Regions from separate parts of the Peteryoungia algae genome, predicted to be linked through region 2. Evidence: riboswitches for the same ligand, from Rfam matches in the RefSeq annotation. Region 2 holds a riboswitch; the other holds the start of a gene.
What was found. Region 2 has a riboswitch for S-adenosylmethionine ahead of QTL56_RS17845 (O-succinylhomoserine sulfhydrylase). Riboswitches for the same ligand answer to the same signal wherever they lie in the genome.

Region 1 (8,014 bases), 680 kb from region 2:
CAGGGCCTCGTCCAGAACAAAGGTGACGTTCCGGCCAGTGTCGTTGATCGCGCCGAAGGCGGTCACCGAGCCGGGCGCAACGCCCAGATATTCCATCAGCTTTTCCGGCTTGCCGAACGATACCTTGCTCGCGGCGTCGATGATCGTGTGTACGGTTTTCAGATCGACCGCGGCATTTTCTTCGACCGTCAGCAGGAAGAAGTTGTCCTTCTTGTCCTTCACGAAGAGGTTCTTCGTGTGGCCGCCTGGGATCTCGTCACGCAGCGAAACCGATTCCGCCACCGTGAAGACGGGCGGATGGCTCTTCGTCTTGTGCGCTATTCCCAAATCATCCAGGAAACGGAAGAGATCATCTGGTGTTTTCGGCGTCATCATGGGGCCTCGCTTCGATTGTCTGTCGATTGGTCCGATCCTGTACCGGAATTTCCTTTGAGCGATAGGCCCAAGACCGACATGCTGCAATCTTTCCTGCAGCCGAAAACCCCGGAAAAGGTGAGCTTTCTCAGTCTCTTGCGCCGCGGTTGAATTTTTTTCGCGCCGATCCGTCATTTCCCTGTTGCATTTGAAAATCGGTTGGGCCATATAGCGCCCGTCGCCGCAAGACGGACGGCCCACGATCCAGACACTACCCCAGGATCGAGGTTATGAGCGGGTGTAGCTCAGGGGTAGAGCACAACCTTGCCAAGGTTGGGGTCGAGCGTTCGAATCGCTTCACCCGCTCCATTCTTTCTCCTCAAGAGACATTTTGGGATCATGCGCCGCGGTCCTGGCGCTGCTGGCTTCGTGCATGTTTTGCCGGCCGCAGGTTTCCCCGCAGCCGGCGGTCCTCGGCTCACGCCTTCGAGAAGTTGTAGTCCGTTTCCTGGCGCAGCACTTCACCGGGGCGCAGAACTGCGTTCGGGAAGTTCGGATGGTTGATCGCGTCCGGCCAGACCTGCGTTTCCATGCAGAAGCCGGCGAAGGCGCCGTAGCGGCGGCCTTCGAGGCCAGGAACGGCTGGAGCGACCTTGCCGCCGGCATAGAACTGAACGCCCGGTTCGGTCGTCAGGATCTCCATGGTCACGCCGGAATTGACGCTGCGCGCCAGCGCAACGCTGCGCTTGGACACGCGGCTGCTGGAAAAGCAGAAGTTGTGGTCGTAGCCGAGTTGCGCGCCATCGACTTCGAGGCGGATCGGCCGCATCTCGCGGAAGTCGAAGGCCGTGTTTTCGACCGGGCGGATTTCGCCTGTCGGGATCATTCTGCCGTCGACAGGGGTGTAGTGATCGGCGGCGATCATCAGGTCATGACCCAGAATGTCGGGGCGGCCATCGAGATTGAAGTAGGCATGGTGACAGACATTGGCGATCGTCGGCTTGTCGGTCACCGTTTCATAGACGGCCGAGAAAACACCGCCGGCTTTGAGTGCAAAGGTGGCGCAGGTGCGCGTGGTGCCCGGGTAGCCGGCGCGTCCGTCCGGATCGGTGATCTCCATCTGGACGAAGTCGGGGCCGAGTTCGAGGATCACCCAGTTCCGGCGCCCCATGCCGTCCGAGCCGCCATGAAGGTGACTGACACCGCGCTCGTTGAGCTCAAGCTGATGATCGACGCCATCAAGAGTGAATCGGCCATCGCCTATCCGGTTCGCACAGCGTCCGGGTGTCGCGCCGAAATAGGGTGAATGATCGAGATAGCCGGCAAGATCTTCGAAGCCGAGCACCAGAGGAGCGTCGTGACCTTCGAGACGCAGATCCTGCAACACAGCACCGAAGGTGAGGATCGAGGCGGTCAGGCCGCCTCCCTTCAGGACCACTTTCTCCACTGCGTCTCCCGTTGGCATCACGCCGAACACAGTCCTCGTCATCGCGTCGTTTCCTCGCTTTGTCTCATTGTTGTCTATTGTTTCGCGGTCACCGCGCCAGTTCGCGTGCGGCGGCTTCCAGGCCACCGAGCGTCAGGGCATGCATTCGGTTCCCAATCAGATTTCGAATCAGGCCCACCGACATCGTATAGTCCCAACGTGTCTCCGGCAGGGGATTGATCCAGAGATGCCGCGGGAAGTGATCTGTGAGCCGCGTCAGCCAGGTCGCGCCACTCTCGGCGTTCCAGTGCTCGACCGAGCCGCCCGGATGTGTGACCTCATAGGGGCTCATCGCCGCATCGCCGACAAAGATCAGCCGGTAGTCCGGCCCGAACGTGCGGATGACGTCGAGGGTCGACATGGCATCTGAATGGCGGCGTTGGTTGTCCTTCCAGACCTTCTCATATGGGCAGTTGTGGAAGTAGAAATATTCCATGTGCCGGAATTCGGAGCGTGCGGCCGAGAACAGCTCCTCGATCTCGCGGACATGGTCGTCCATCGAGCCGCCGATGTCGAAGAACATCAGCAGCTTCACGGCATTGCGCCGTTCGGGCCGGGTCTTCACGTCGAGATAGCCGTGTTCGGCGGTCGAGCGGATCGTGCCGGAGAGATCCAGCTCCTCTGCGGCTCCCTCGCGCACGAAGCGACGCAATCGTCGCAGCGCCACCTTGATGTTGCGCGTGCCCAATTCGACGCGGTCATCGAGATTGCGGAACTCGCGCTGGTCCCAGACCTTCACCGCTTTCCGGTGCCGGCTTTCGTTCTGGCCGATGCGCACGCCTTCCGGATTGTAGCCATAAGCGCCGAAGGGCGACGTGCCGGCCGTGCCGACCCACTTATTGCCGCCCTGGTGGCGCTCCTTCTGCTCCGCGAGACGTTGCCTGAGGGTCTCCATCAGCTTCTCGAAGCCGCCCAGTGCCTCGATCAGCTTCTTGTCTTCGTCCGAGAGGTGCTTCTCGCCGAGGCGGCGCAGCCAGTCTTCCGGGATCACGCCCGCATCGATGCGCTTGTTGGCATCTCCACTGAAAATGCCGCCGAAAATCTCTGAAAAGACCCGATCGAAACGATCGATGAAACGCTCGTCCTTCACCAGCGTGGTGCGGGCGAGATAGTAGAAGCCATCCGGATCGAAATCGACAAGGCCCGCCTGAAGGCCTTGCAGCAGAGCGAGGTATTCCCGCAGCGTCACAGGAACCTTCTCTTCTTTCAATCGCAGGAAAAACGGCAGAAACATCGATCAGAATAGGCTCGGTTTATCGGCGGCCGCATCCTGTCACAGAGCGACCAGCCTGTCCCGCCAAAAACGGCCTGCGGTATCAGCGTGTTACACCGCTGCCGATCTCATTCAGGTCATAGGGCGTCATCTGGTAGATCTCATTGATCCAGTTGCCAAACAGCAGATGCGCATGGCCGCGCCAGCGGTTGAGCGGGGGGAGTGCGTCATCGTTGTGGGGGAAGTAATTGTGGGGCAGCTTGATCGGAATTCCGGCAGACTTGTCGCGGAAATATTCGTCGCCCAGCGAGGTCGAGTCATATTCCACGTGATTGAACATATAGAGGCGGTTGGCGCGCTTCTCCTGCACCAGGCAGACGCCCATCTCGTCGGATTCCAGCAGGATTTCCAGGTCCGATATCTTCTCGATGTCGGCGCGGCGAACTTCCGTCCAGCGCGAGACCGGCACCTGAAAATCGTCCGAAAACCCGTTGAGATAGACCGATGAGGGCGCGAGGTTTCGATGGCGATAGACGCCAAACGCCTTTTCCTTCAGCGGATGTTTCGGAACCTTGTGGAAGTGGTAGATGGCAGCCATGCCGCCCCAGCAAACATTCATGGTCGAATGCACGTTGGTCTCGGTCCAATCAAGGATCTGCTCGAGTTCCGGCCAATAGGTAACCTCCTCGAAGGGCAGGGTCTCGATCGGGGCGCCGGTGATGATGAAGCCGTCGAACTTGCGGTGCTTCACCTCGTCCCAGGTCTGGTAGAAGGACAGAAGATGGTCTTCCGGCGTGTTCTTGGCCTTGTGGCCGCCGACACGGACGAGTGTCAGCTCCACCTGCAGCGGCGAGGCGCCGATCAGCCGGGCGAACTGGACTTCGGTCTTGATCTTGTTCGGCATGAGGTTGAGCAGGCCGATCTGCAGTGGGCGAATGTCCTGGCGGATAGCCATGGTTTCGGTCATGACCCGCACGCCCTCATGCACGAGGGTCTCAAAGGCGGGCAGCGTATCGGGAATCCTGATCGGCATCTTACTCTCGACTTTCCTTGTTACGGCGGTCTTCGGACCGCGGAAACAAAAATACCGGCGGCTTCAATATCGCCACCGGTCCTCGGAAAGTCTGATAACTCGCCTCGGCCCTTTAGCGACTTATTTTACGTGGCTGCAAGCCGGCCGGCCAAATCACCACGGAACAAGGCGTTTTACCCCTGTCCGGACTGCGAATCAATGGGGTTCGGCCAGGCATGGAGGCACAGCCGGGCAGCGCGCCGGAAAGCCAGTTTCGCCCTCGCCGGCTGTGTGGCGAGCTGGCTATTGCTCGCCGAGTTTCATCGACGGATCATAGTCCTTGCCATGCACGGTCTTCACCACGGCCTGGCCGCAATACATCTTGTTCTCGGCCGCATTGAAGGAGTGGCTCGGGGAGCCATGCAGTTCCCAACCCTTGTTGAGGGCATCGGTGACGCGGTGGCAGAAGCTGGAATCGTCAGGGCCGGTGAGGAAACGATAGACTTTCATGGTGACTTGTCCTTTCTGGCGTCGATCAGGGCGACCTTGGCGAGAAGGCGCGTCGCCTCCTCGGCATGCAGCTTCTCGATCATGCGCCCATCGATGTTGATGACGTTGAGGCCCGCATGGGCCGGGTCGGCGAAAGCATTGGCCACTATGCGGGCGTCGATGATTGCCGCCTCGTCGGGTCCGAAATGTTGGTTGGCGGGACTGATCTGGGCCGGATGGATCAGCATCTTTCCGTCGAACCCCATGCCGCGCCCTTGCGCGCACTCGGCTGACAGAGCTTCGAGATCGCGGAAATCGTTCGAGACACTGTCGATGACATCAAGTCCATAGGCACGGGCCGCGAGCACGACCTGCATCAGATAAGGCACGAGATAGGTGCGCCCCGGCGCCTCCGGGATGCCGGTCGCCTTGCGCAGGTCGTTCAAGCCGACGACCAAGGCATCGAGCCGGCTGTCGCTTGTCCGGCCGGCGGAGGCGATCGCTGCACCGTTGAGGATGCCGCGCGGGGTTTCGATCATTGCCCAGATCCTGAGACCTTCCGCCGCAGCGTGCTCGCCGAGACGATCCGCAACGTCCTGAACCGTCACCGGCTCTTCGACCTTCGGGAGAAGGACGGCGTCGGGCGCTGCAGCAAGGATGAGGTTCATGTCCTCGAGAAAATGGGGTGTATCCGTCGCGTTGATGCGAATGATGCGCTCGCGATGTCCGAGGTCAGAATTCGTCAGGAATGTCAGAAGCTTGTCTCGCGCTTCCGCCTTCCGGTCTTCGGCAACCGAGTCCTCGAGGTCGAAAATCACCGCGTCGCAGTCGAGGCTAGGCACCTTTTGCAGGGCCCGTTCGTTGACCGCCGGCACCGTCAGCACGGACCGACGCAACCGAGAGGGGTGGTGAAAGCGAAAGGAGAATGGCTCTGAAGTCATGGGCGAGTTCTGGCAAGCTTTGGCCGACCACGCAAGATGACAATTGGGTGAAAGCCCCTTGCAATGCTGGAGAAGAAGGGCCACCTTGGCTGGCGAGAAAGGACACGATCATGCAAAATATCCGCTCTGCCGCCTATGCCATTGCCGGCCTCGCATTTGTCGGTATCGCAGCCGCTTTCGCGGTCTCGCTGACGCTTGTCATCGGGGCGCTCCTCACCGTGACGCTCGGTGCTCGCATGCTGATGGGCAAGACGAAGCGCGCTCCGGTCTATGCGAAGGCAAAACCGAGCGAGGGCGTGCGCGTCTGGAACGACGGCAAGGGCACCATCATCGATCTCTGATCGTTCAGGACTGCGATCCGTCTCCGACCCGCGCGCGGGTGAGAGGATAGACACGTGGGCAAATCCTGCGGGCCCGCATCCGTCATTTGCAAGAATCTCCTTCAATTTCTCGCGGTTTTGCTCTATGGGCGGGACACCAAACCCGCATTAGCCAGATCGAAGGCAGATTGATGGACAAGTTCGTAAAGCTCACCGGTGTCGCAGCACCGCTTCCGGTCGTCAACGTCGACACGGACATGATCATTCCGAAGGACTATCTGAAGACCATCAAGCGCACCGGTCTCGGCACTGGCCTCTTCGCGGAGGCTCGCTACAAGGAAGACGGTTCGGAGAACCCGGATTTCGTCCTGAACAAGCCGGCCTACCGCAATGCGCAGATCCTCGTTGCCGGCGACAATTTCGGCTGCGGTTCCTCGCGCGAACATGCTCCCTGGGCCTTGCTGGACTTCGGTATCCGCTGCGTGATCTCGACGTCCTTCGCCGATATTTTCTACAACAACTGCTTCAAGAACGGCATCCTGCCGATCATCGTCAGCCACAGCGATCTGGACAAGCTGATGGATGACGCTAGCCGCGGTTCGAATGCCGTGCTGACCGTCGATCTGGAAGCCTCGGAAATCACCGGTCCCGATGGCGGCCGGATCTCGTTCGAAATCGATGCCTTCAAGCGCCATTGCCTGCTAAACGGCCTCGATGACATCGGCCTGACGCTCGAAAAGGCATCGAATATCACGAGTTTCGAACAGTCCAACGCTGCGCAGCGCCCCTGGGCCTGAGACCAGGCGGATGTGAGACAATCAAGCCGGGCGTGAGCCCGGCTTTTTTATTGGTTCAGAGGAAGCGCGTGCGCCATGTCTCGAGTGACGCGAGCGACACGCCGATCCCGCCGCACACCTCGACGAGCGGCGCCTTGAAGCGCGACAGCAGATCGGCATGCACATCTGCAACGGCGAGTGCTGCACCACAGGCCGGTTCGACCAGAATCCGCTGCGCATCGGCGAATTTCAGGCAGGCCGCGACAGCCTGTGCATCGGTTACCGTGACGCTCTCGATCGGATGGGTGTCCAGCAAGTCGAAGACATGCTGTGCGACCTGCCGTGCGCCAAGCGAATTGGCGATCGAGGTGATCGCCGGCAGGGTCACGCGCTCTTTCGCAGCGACCGCGGCATTCAGGGAGGCCGCACCTTCTGTTTCGACCGCGACAACGGGGATGTCCGGCAAGCCATTGCGGCGCAGGCCCTCGACAATGCCGGCCAGAAGCCCACCGCCGCCGACGCTGGTGATCACGCAGTCGAAGGCTGCGCCTGATTTCACCACCTCATCGATCAAGGTGGCATGACCTTCCCAGAGCAGCGGGTGGTCATAGGGATGGACATAGGCGGCCCTGCGTTCGGCGGCGAGCGCAACGGCATGGGCATTGGCCTCATCGAAAACCTGCCCGTGGACGAGTACATTGGCGCCGGTTGCCGCGATGCGGGCACGAACCGCTTCGGATGTCGTTTCGGGGACGACGATGGTTACCGGGACCTGCAATGCGCGGCCCGCCACCGCGGCTGCGATCCCGGCGTTGCCGCCGGACGCGCAGAAGATCTCCTTCGCACCCTTCGCAACCTCGTGCTGGCAGAGAAGGCCAACGCCTCTCAGCTTGAAGCTGCCGGAAGGCTGCAATGCATCGATCTTCAGCCAGAGCGGCAGGCCGCTGGCACTGTAGTCGGCGGCGGTTCTGAGCAGGGGAGTTTCGATATGGAGCGGCGAGAGCGGCATGTGGGATGGGTCCAATTGGCAGAGGCGCCTTTTTGGACCCGCAGCCGGTCTGCGGTCAACGGCGTTATCCCTGTCATGGCAGACCTCGATGCGTACCGTTTCCGGCCTATCTCGCTTGAAATGGCCGTGCCCCGGGCGTAAGAAGCCGCGACTTCTATTCGAGTGGAGGGTTTCCATGACGGCTCGCAATCTTCTTCTGCTGCCCGGTGACGGCATCGGCCCAGAGGCCATGACCGAAGTTCGCAAGATCATTGCCTATATGAATGAGGCGCAGGGTGCCGGGTTCGTGACGGACGAAGGTCTCGTCGGGGGCTCCGCCTATGACGCCCATGGGGCGGCGATTTCAGAAGAAGACATGGCAAAGGCGCTTTCTGCCGACGCCGTGCTGTTCGGTGCCGTGGGTGGTCCGAAGTG
Region 2 (8,014 bases):
CGGTTTTCTCGACAACGTGCGCGACACGGCGCTGGTCTTCCGCCAGGGCCTCGCTTCGCTGAAGGACCGTTTCCCGGATGTGATCGAGGATGTGCGCGGCGAAGGCCTGATGCTGGGGATCAAGGCCAAGGTTCCGAATACCGACCTTCTGATGGCAATGCGTGACGAGCATCTGCTCGGTGTTCCCGCCGGCGACAACGTGATCCGCCTGCTGCCGCCGCTGACGGTTACGGCAGAGGAAGCGCGCGACGGCCTCGCCCGCATCGAACACGCAGCCGAACAGATCCGCGCCAAAGCTGCAGTCGCAGCCTCTGCCTAAGACAGGACGCTCTCTCATGGCCTCTTCCAAGCATTTTCTCGATCTCTCCGCCATGACGTCAGGGGATCTGCGCAGCATTCTAGAAGACGCAAAGACCCGCAAGCAGGCGACGAAAGCCGGCACCGCCGACAAGCCGCTCGCCGGCAAGATGCTCGCGATGATCTTCGAGAAACCCTCGACGCGCACGCGTGTTTCCTTCGATGTCGGCATGCGCCAGCTGGGCGGCGAGACGTTGTTCCTGTCCGGCACCGAAATGCAGCTCGGCCGTGCGGAGACGATCGGCGACACCGCCAAGGTGCTGTCGCGCTATGTGGATGCCATCATGATCCGCACGACCGACCATGCCCGCCTTCTGGAAATGGCGGAACACGCGACGGTGCCTGTCATCAACGCCCTGACGGATATGACGCATCCCTGCCAGATCATGGCCGACATCATGACGATCGAGGAGCATCGGGGCTCCGTCGCCGGCAAGACGCTGGCCTGGACCGGCGATGGCAACAATGTCCTTCATTCGCTGGTCGAAGGCGCTGCCCGCTTCGGCTACCGCATGAACATGGCGGTGCCGCTCGGCTCCGAACCGGATGACAAGATCCTCAACTGGGCTCGCAACAATGGCGGCGAGATCATGCTTTGCCATGATGCCGACCGCGCGGTGACCGGTGCCGATGCCGTCATTACCGACACCTGGGTGTCGATGAACCAGGAGCACAAGGCGCGCGGCCACAATGTCTTCCAGCCTTTCCAGGTCAATGCGGAGCTGATGAAGAAGGCGAATGACGAGGCACTCTTCCTGCACTGCCTGCCGGCGCATCGCGGCGAGGAAGTGACCGACGAGGTGATCGACGGCGCGCAGTCGGTGGTCTTCGACGAGGCGGAGAACCGCCTGCATGCGCAGAAATCGATCCTCGCCTGGTGCCTCGGCGCAATCTGAGGCCGGTTTCAGGCAATTTATGTCCGACTTGACGTTTGGCGCAGGTGATCCCATCTGTGCCCTTTCTGATCGGGCCGCTCAGGCGGCCAAGCGTATGGCACCCCGTGTGCCGGGAGTACATTCATGGCGATGAAACAAGCAGAACTCGGCGAATTCGGTTTCGCCGGCGACGATCGTGTGGTCCCCTTCCAGGTGGACGGTCTCGACGTGCGTGGTCGCGCCGTGCAGCTCGGACCGCTGGTCAATTCCATCCTCGACCGTCACGCCTACCCGGCGCCGGTTGCACGGCTTCTCGCCGAAGCGATCGTGCTGACGGTGCTGATCGGCACTTCGCTGAAGTTCGAAGGCAAGTTCACGGTCCAGACCAAGGGTGATGGCCCGGTCGACCTGCTCGTCGCCGATTTCAGCTCGCCCGAAAGCGTGCGCGCCTATGCCCGTTTCGATGAACAGGCTGTGGCGGATGCGGTGGCTTCCGGTCGCGCATCGCCCGAAGAACTGCTCGGCGAGGGCATGTTGGCCTTCACCATCGACCAGGGCGCCTACATGCAGCCATATCAGGGCATCGTCCCGCTCGACGGGACCTCGCTTGAGGACATTGCCGGGGTCTACTTCCGCCAGTCGGAACAGATCCCGACCAGGGTGCGTCTGGGCGCTGCCGAGCTCTTCGACCGCGACGAGGATGGCAAGCCCCGCCGGACCTGGCGCGCCGGCGGTCTCATCGCGCAATTTCTGCCGGATGCACCGGAGCGCATGCGCCATCCGGACCTGCATGGTGGCGACGGCGACGACCGCGATACGGACCTGCATGGTGACGAAGCCTGGGACGAAGCCCGGATGCTGGTCGATACGATCGATGCCGACGAGCTCACCGATCCCTTGGTCGGCGTCGAGCGGCTGCTCTTCCGCCTGTTCCATGAGCGCGGCGTTCGTGCCTATGCGCCTCAGGTGGTCCACGATCGATGCAGCTGTTCCCGGGACCGCCTGAAGGGCGTTCTCCAGGGCTTCACCGCTGAGGAGATCGAAGCGAGCACGGAAGACGGGCAGATCACGGTGACCTGCGAATTCTGCTCGACCGACTACCACTTCGAGCCGGCAGAGCTGACGCCGGCTTGAAAGCAGGCACGGAAGAAGACACGAAACGCCGGAGCGATCCGGCTTTTTCAATGCCCGGCAAGATCCGGTTCTTGCAGATTGGAAGCGACGGGAAGGCCCTGTCGCATGGCTTGGACATGAGGCGTGCATCGATTTTCACGCCGCCTGGTCGCCGACGGTTCGTCAGGCTTCCGTGGTGAGCTTGTCCGCCTGGAGCGCTTCGGCGACGGCGATGTCCGCCATGGCGAGGATAGCCTCGCGCGAACGCGCTGCTGCGATGAAGCGAGCGTTGTGGCAAAAGCTGGCGCCTTCGACGCCGCACACGGCTTCAAGGTCGCCATTGCTCAATCCCGCCCATGCCGCAGGCAGGTCGGCGCGTTGCTCGAAACTGTTCTCCGATTTGCGGATGCCAGTGATGCACCAGTCCTTGTCGCGGGGGTGCACGACGAAGAGCAGGTGGTCAGCGCCTGCTTTCACGATCGCGGGACGGAAGGGCATGCCCATCTGCAATTCCAGCACATGCCGGTCTCCCGTTGCTGCGATCGCCTCGAGGACCATGCTCTCGGCCCTGAGCTTGGAGGCCCGTTGCGCAATGCCGGCTTCGACGATGGCGCGGGCGATCGAGAGCGCCGCTTGAAAACCCCGGTCGTCCGAGCCTGGCGCCCTGTCGTCGAAGACGGGTTTCAGGGTTTCCAGGAGGCTCGGCAGTGTGAGGTCGGCCAGAGGCCCGGCCGTCGCGGGGCTGAGGGCGCCATTGTCTAGCAGATCGATCGGGAGAACGAACTTGGTGTCGAAGCTCTCGTGGATTGCATCGACATGGCCGACCGGAACGCCGAGAACGGCGAGATAGTCCTTCCCATAATGCTTCCAGACGAGGCCGAAGGAGCTGAAGGGCTGGCCATCCTCGCGGAGCGGAGCGCCGCGCTGATGGTGATCAAAGATTTGGGCGTTTGCATCATAGGCGCCGCCGACATCGTAGATGATGCGGTCTGTCGCGGGCGTGATCCAGTCGGGCGCCCGGCTGCGCACGATCTTCGCATCCGGGAAAAGGCGCGTCAGGATGACGGACGACAGCAGTTCGTCGGCATGGAAGCCGCCACTATGGGTGACGAGATACTGGATGCTCATGCCGGATGGTGCCCCTGGCTGGAAGTACGGATCTGACCTTCCAGATAGCGGCTGGGCACGCGCAACTCAACCGCAAAGCGCTAATTGAGCGTGCGAACCATGCCCGGACTGTCCAGAGAGAAGGCGGGGATTTCGACATCGAATGCCTCGCCGTCGTCGGTCTCCATGCGATAGGTGCCATACATCATGCCCGACGGCGTATCGAGCGGGCAGCCGGAGGCGTATTCATAGGTGTCGCCGGGGGCGAGGCAGGGCTGTTCACCGACGACGCCGGGGCCGCTCACTTCGTCCACCTGGCCGTTCTGGTCGGTGATATGCCAGTAGCGATGCGTCAGGCGCACAGTCTTCGCCGAATGATTGGAGATCACGATCCGGTAGCCCCAGACGTAGCGGCTGTCATCCGGGTCAGACTGTTCCTCGAGATAGTAAGGTTCGACCAGAACCTCGATGTCCCGTGTCAGTGCGCGATACATGCATGGACCCTGCGAAAGCGTGTCTTCATTCCCATAGAGATGGCGTTCTTTGTGGCGGCAACAAGATCCGCCGCGGAACGTCACATTGCCTTGAAGGGATAACGACGCAGCCCGTCGCGTCAAGGGCAAGGGGGCAGTCGCGACGCCACTCGCGGCTGATAATTTTTGTATGCCGAAGCGCTTCGGTGTCGGCTCAGATGGCCCTGAACGCCTTTTCGAAGTCTTCGATCAGGTCCAGCGTGTCCTCGATCCCGCAGGACAGACGGACAGTGCCGCCCGAAATCCCGAGCTCGGCGCGGGCTTCGTCGGTGAGGTTCTTGTGGGTGGTGGTGGCCGGATGGGTGATCAGGCTCTTGGCGTCGCCGAGATTGTTGGAGATCTTGATGATCTCGAGCGCATTCTGCAGCTTGAAGGCCGCGTCCTTGCCGCCCTTCAGCTCGAAGCATACCAGCGTCGAGCCGCCGGTCATCTGCTTGGCGATGATATCGGCCTGCGGATGATCCTTGCGTCCGGGATAGATCACCTTCGCCACGGCACCCTGTTCCGCGAGGAAATCGGCGATCGCTGCGGCACTCGCCGTTTGCTGCTTGACGCGCAGCGGCAATGTCTCGACGCCCTTCAGAAGCGTCCAGGCATTGAACGGCGACATGGCAGGGCCGGTATGGCGGAAGTAATCGTGCAGATTCTCGTCGATCCACTCCTTCGACGACAAGACGACGCCGCCGAGGCAGCGGCCCTGGCCGTCGATATGCTTCGTCGCGGAATAGACGACGACATGCGCGCCGAGCTCCAGAGGCTTCTGGAAGAGCGGGGTGGCAAAGACGTTGTCGACGATCAGCTTGGCACCGATCTGGTCGGCGAGCTTGGCGACGCCCGCGACGTCGATTACTTCGAGCGTCGGGTTGGTCGGGCTTTCCAGGAACATGACCTTGGTATTCGGCCGGATCGCGGCTTCCCAATTGGCGAGGTCCCGGCCGTCGACCAGTGTGCATTCCACGCCGTAACGAGGCGCCAGCGTCTCGACGACGTAACGGCAGGAGCCGAAAAGCGCGCGGGCAGCGACGATATGGTCGCCGGCCTTGACCTGGCACAGTACGGCGGCGGCGACGGCAGCCATGCCCGACGCCATGGCGCGGGCATCTTCGGCGCCTTCCATCATGCACATGCGCTTTTCGAACATGTCATTGGTCGGGCTGCCGTAGCGGGCGTAGATATAGCCTTCGTTCTCGCCCTTGAAGCGGGCCTCCGCCGCTTCCGAGCTGTCATAGACGAAGCCCTGGGTGAGGAAGATCGCTTCGGACGTCTCGCCATAGGGAGAGCGTAGCGTGCCGCCATGGACGAGGGTGGTTGCCGGGCGCCAGTTCTTGCTCATGCGCGTGCCTTTCGAACACAAAAAAACCGGTCGCGTGAACGGACCGGTTTCGTAAACCCGGTCTATTTAGCCACTTGTTTAACGTGGCTGCAAGCCGACCGGCCAAATCACCACGGGATAAGGCTGCCTTACGCCTTCGCGGGTCTTGCGTCAATTGGTGGGCTTTGGTTTTGTCTGGCCCAAACAGGATTGAGATCATGACCTTGAAACCCGGGATTTTGTCCGATCGTGCGATCGGCGCCTTGTTCGGTGGCGGCCAGCTGAAGAGCGAGGTCATGCTGGACAAGGACCAGATCCAGCCCGCAAGCCTCGATCTGCGCCTAGGGGGCAAGGCGATCCGCGTGCGCGCGAGTTTCATGCCGGGCCGGGGGCATACGGTTGCCGAGAAGCTGGAGCGGCTGACCCTTCACGAGATCGATCTCGAAAACGGTGCGGTTCTCGAAACCGGCTGCGTCTACATCGTGCCGCTGATGGAAAGCCTCGACCTGCCGGCCGAAATCTCGGCTTCGGCCAATCCGAAGAGTTCGACCGGCCGCCTCGACATCTTCACCCGCGTCATGGTCGATTACGCCCAGGAATTCGACAAGGTCCCTGCCGGCTACAAGGGCCAGCTCTTTCTCGAAATCTCGCCGCGCACCTTCCCGATCATCGTGCGACGCGGCTCCCGCCTGTCGCAGATCCGTTTCCGGGTCGGCCATGCCCTACTGGGCGAGGCCGAACTCTTTGACCTGCACAAGGCCGAGACGCTGGTTGCGAGCGACATGCCAAACGTCTCGGGCGGCGGCATTGCGCTGTCGATCGACCTGAAAGGCTCGGGCCCGCAAGGCCTGATCGGCTATCGCGGCAAGCACCACACCTCGGTTATCGACGTCGACCTGAAGGGTGCCCATGAGGTCTTGGATTTCTGGGAGCCGCTCTACAGCCGTGGCCGCGACGAACTCATCCTCGATCCGGACGAGTTCTACATCCTCGTCTCCAACGAAGCGGTGCATGTGCCGCCGCTCTACGCCGCCGAAATGACGCCATACGATCCGCTTGTCGGCGAATTCCGCGTCCACTATGCCGGCTTCTTCGACCCCGGCTTCGGCCATGCGCCGGCCGGCGGCTCGGGCAGCCGCGCGGTGCTCGAAGTCCGCAGCCACGAAGTGCCCTTCATCCTCGAACACGGCCAGGTGATCGGCCGCCTCGTCTACGAGCATATGCAGGAGCGCCCGGAGGGCCTCTACGGTACGGGCCTTGGCTCCAACTATCAGGCACAGGGCTTGAAACTCTCCAAGCACTTCCGCCTGCCCTGACAAAGAGGGGCGGCATTCGCGCCCCTTTCCGTCCCATCCGGCTTGACACTCCGGTCGAACTGTTGGATTTCTCATCCCCGTTGCGGGTGTAGCTCAATGGTAGAGCAGCAGCTTCCCAAGCTGAATACGAGGGTTCGATTCCCTTCACCCGCTCCAGCTTTCCTCACCTACCACCCGCAAACCGCGCAAACGCTGCCAGCAGATCGCCCAGCCGCTTGGCCGTGGCCTCGTCGGTGAGATTGCCCTCGGCGTCGAACAGCGTATGTGCCCGAGACACCATCAACCGCTTTTCCGCAAACACCTGGCAACCGAGCGTGTGCAGGACCGAGAGCCAGGCGTTCTGGCTAAGCAGCGTGCCGAAATTGCCGGGCGAGGCGCCGACCAGGGCGAAGGGCTTGTTGCCGAAGACCTTGGCCATGTCGGAGGAAGGGCGTGACAGCCAGTCGATGGCATTCTTGAAGGCACCGGGTATGCCGTTGTTGTATTCGGGGGTGAACAGGATCACGCCGTCGGCGGCGATGATCTTCTCCTTGAGAGTGGTGACAGCGGCCGGGATGCCCTCTGCTTCTTCGAGGTCTCCGTCATAGAGTGGGATGCCGTGGATGCCTGAAGCCTCCAGCGCATAGCCCTCGGCCTTGATTTCTGTCGCGGCCTTCAGCAGCGCTGTATTGAGCGAGCCCTTGCGCAGGCTTCCCGAAATGCCGAGCAGTGTCACCATGATTTTTTCCTCGTATGGATTTGTTGTAAGGGAGGGTAGAACAGGGAGAATGCGATGACCAGCGGCCTGCACCACATCACGGCGATCACCCGGAAGATCCAGGCCAATGTCGACTTCTATTGCGGTTTTCTGGGCCTGAGACTCGTCAAGCGCACAGGGGGCTTCGAGGATGCCGCCCAGCTCCATCTGTTTTACGGCGACGCCGTCGCAGGTCCCGGCTCGCTGGTGACATTTCTGGCCTGGGAAGACGGTTCCCCCGGCCGCGTCGGCCATGGGGCGGCAAGCGAAATCGCCTTTGCCATTCAGCCGGATGCGATCGGCTTCTGGCTGACGCGTGCCTTGCAGTTCGGTGTTGCAGCGACCGGCCCCGCAACCGAATTCGCCGAGCCTGTGCTCAGGCTCATCGACCCTGATGGCGTCATCGTCAAGCTCGTCGGCACGAGCGCGGTTGAGCCGGGCGCGGCCTGGCCGGTGCGCGGCATTGAAGCGAGGGATGCGATCACCCGTCTGCGGGCAGCGACCCTGCTGTCGGAGCAGCCTCAGCAGACCGCCGACTTTCTCACCCGCCATGCCGGTTTCCGTGTGTCGGCGACTGAGGGCACGATCACCCGCCTCACGTCTGAAAGCGGTCAGGGTATCGATGTGCGCGACGCCAGTGGCTTCTGGCCCGCAGCCCCCGGCAC

Region 1: another riboswitch for S-adenosylmethionine. It lies ahead of metA (homoserine O-acetyltransferase MetA); the one in region 2 lies ahead of QTL56_RS17845 (O-succinylhomoserine sulfhydrylase).

Annotation. Positions count from the first base shown of each region.
Region 1 covers NZ_CP128477.1:3,077,540-3,085,553, reverse strand. The annotation lists gene QTL56_RS14645 (prolyl-tRNA synthetase associated domain-containing protein) at 1-375, opposite strand, end outside; tRNA gene QTL56_RS14640 (tRNA-Gly) at 649-723, shown strand; gene QTL56_RS14635 (aldose epimerase family protein) at 833-1,843, opposite strand; gene QTL56_RS14630 (vWA domain-containing protein) at 1,890-3,074, opposite strand; gene metA (homoserine O-acetyltransferase MetA) at 3,157-4,086, opposite strand; SAM riboswitch at 4,179-4,256, opposite strand; gene QTL56_RS14620 (DUF1737 domain-containing protein) at 4,369-4,575, opposite strand; gene QTL56_RS14615 (HpcH/HpaI aldolase/citrate lyase family protein) at 4,572-5,495, opposite strand; gene QTL56_RS14610 (hypothetical protein) at 5,606-5,836, shown strand; gene leuD (3-isopropylmalate dehydratase small subunit) at 6,007-6,612, shown strand; gene QTL56_RS14600 (pyridoxal-phosphate dependent enzyme) at 6,668-7,600, opposite strand; gene leuB (3-isopropylmalate dehydrogenase) at 7,776-8,014, shown strand, end outside.
Region 2 covers NZ_CP128477.1:3,755,576-3,763,589, forward strand. The annotation lists gene QTL56_RS17820 (aspartate aminotransferase family protein) at 1-319, shown strand, start outside; gene argF (ornithine carbamoyltransferase) at 336-1,253, shown strand; gene QTL56_RS17830 (Hsp33 family molecular chaperone) at 1,377-2,366, shown strand; gene QTL56_RS17835 (MYG1 family protein) at 2,529-3,473, opposite strand; gene apaG (Co2+/Mg2+ efflux facilitator ApaG/CorD) at 3,554-3,946, opposite strand; gene QTL56_RS17845 (O-succinylhomoserine sulfhydrylase) at 4,140-5,318, opposite strand; SAM riboswitch at 5,364-5,442, opposite strand; gene QTL56_RS17850 (2'-deoxycytidine 5'-triphosphate deaminase) at 5,516-6,613, shown strand; tRNA gene QTL56_RS17855 (tRNA-Gly) at 6,696-6,769, shown strand; gene QTL56_RS17860 (NADPH-dependent FMN reductase) at 6,777-7,331, opposite strand; gene QTL56_RS17865 (VOC family protein) at 7,386-8,014, shown strand, end outside.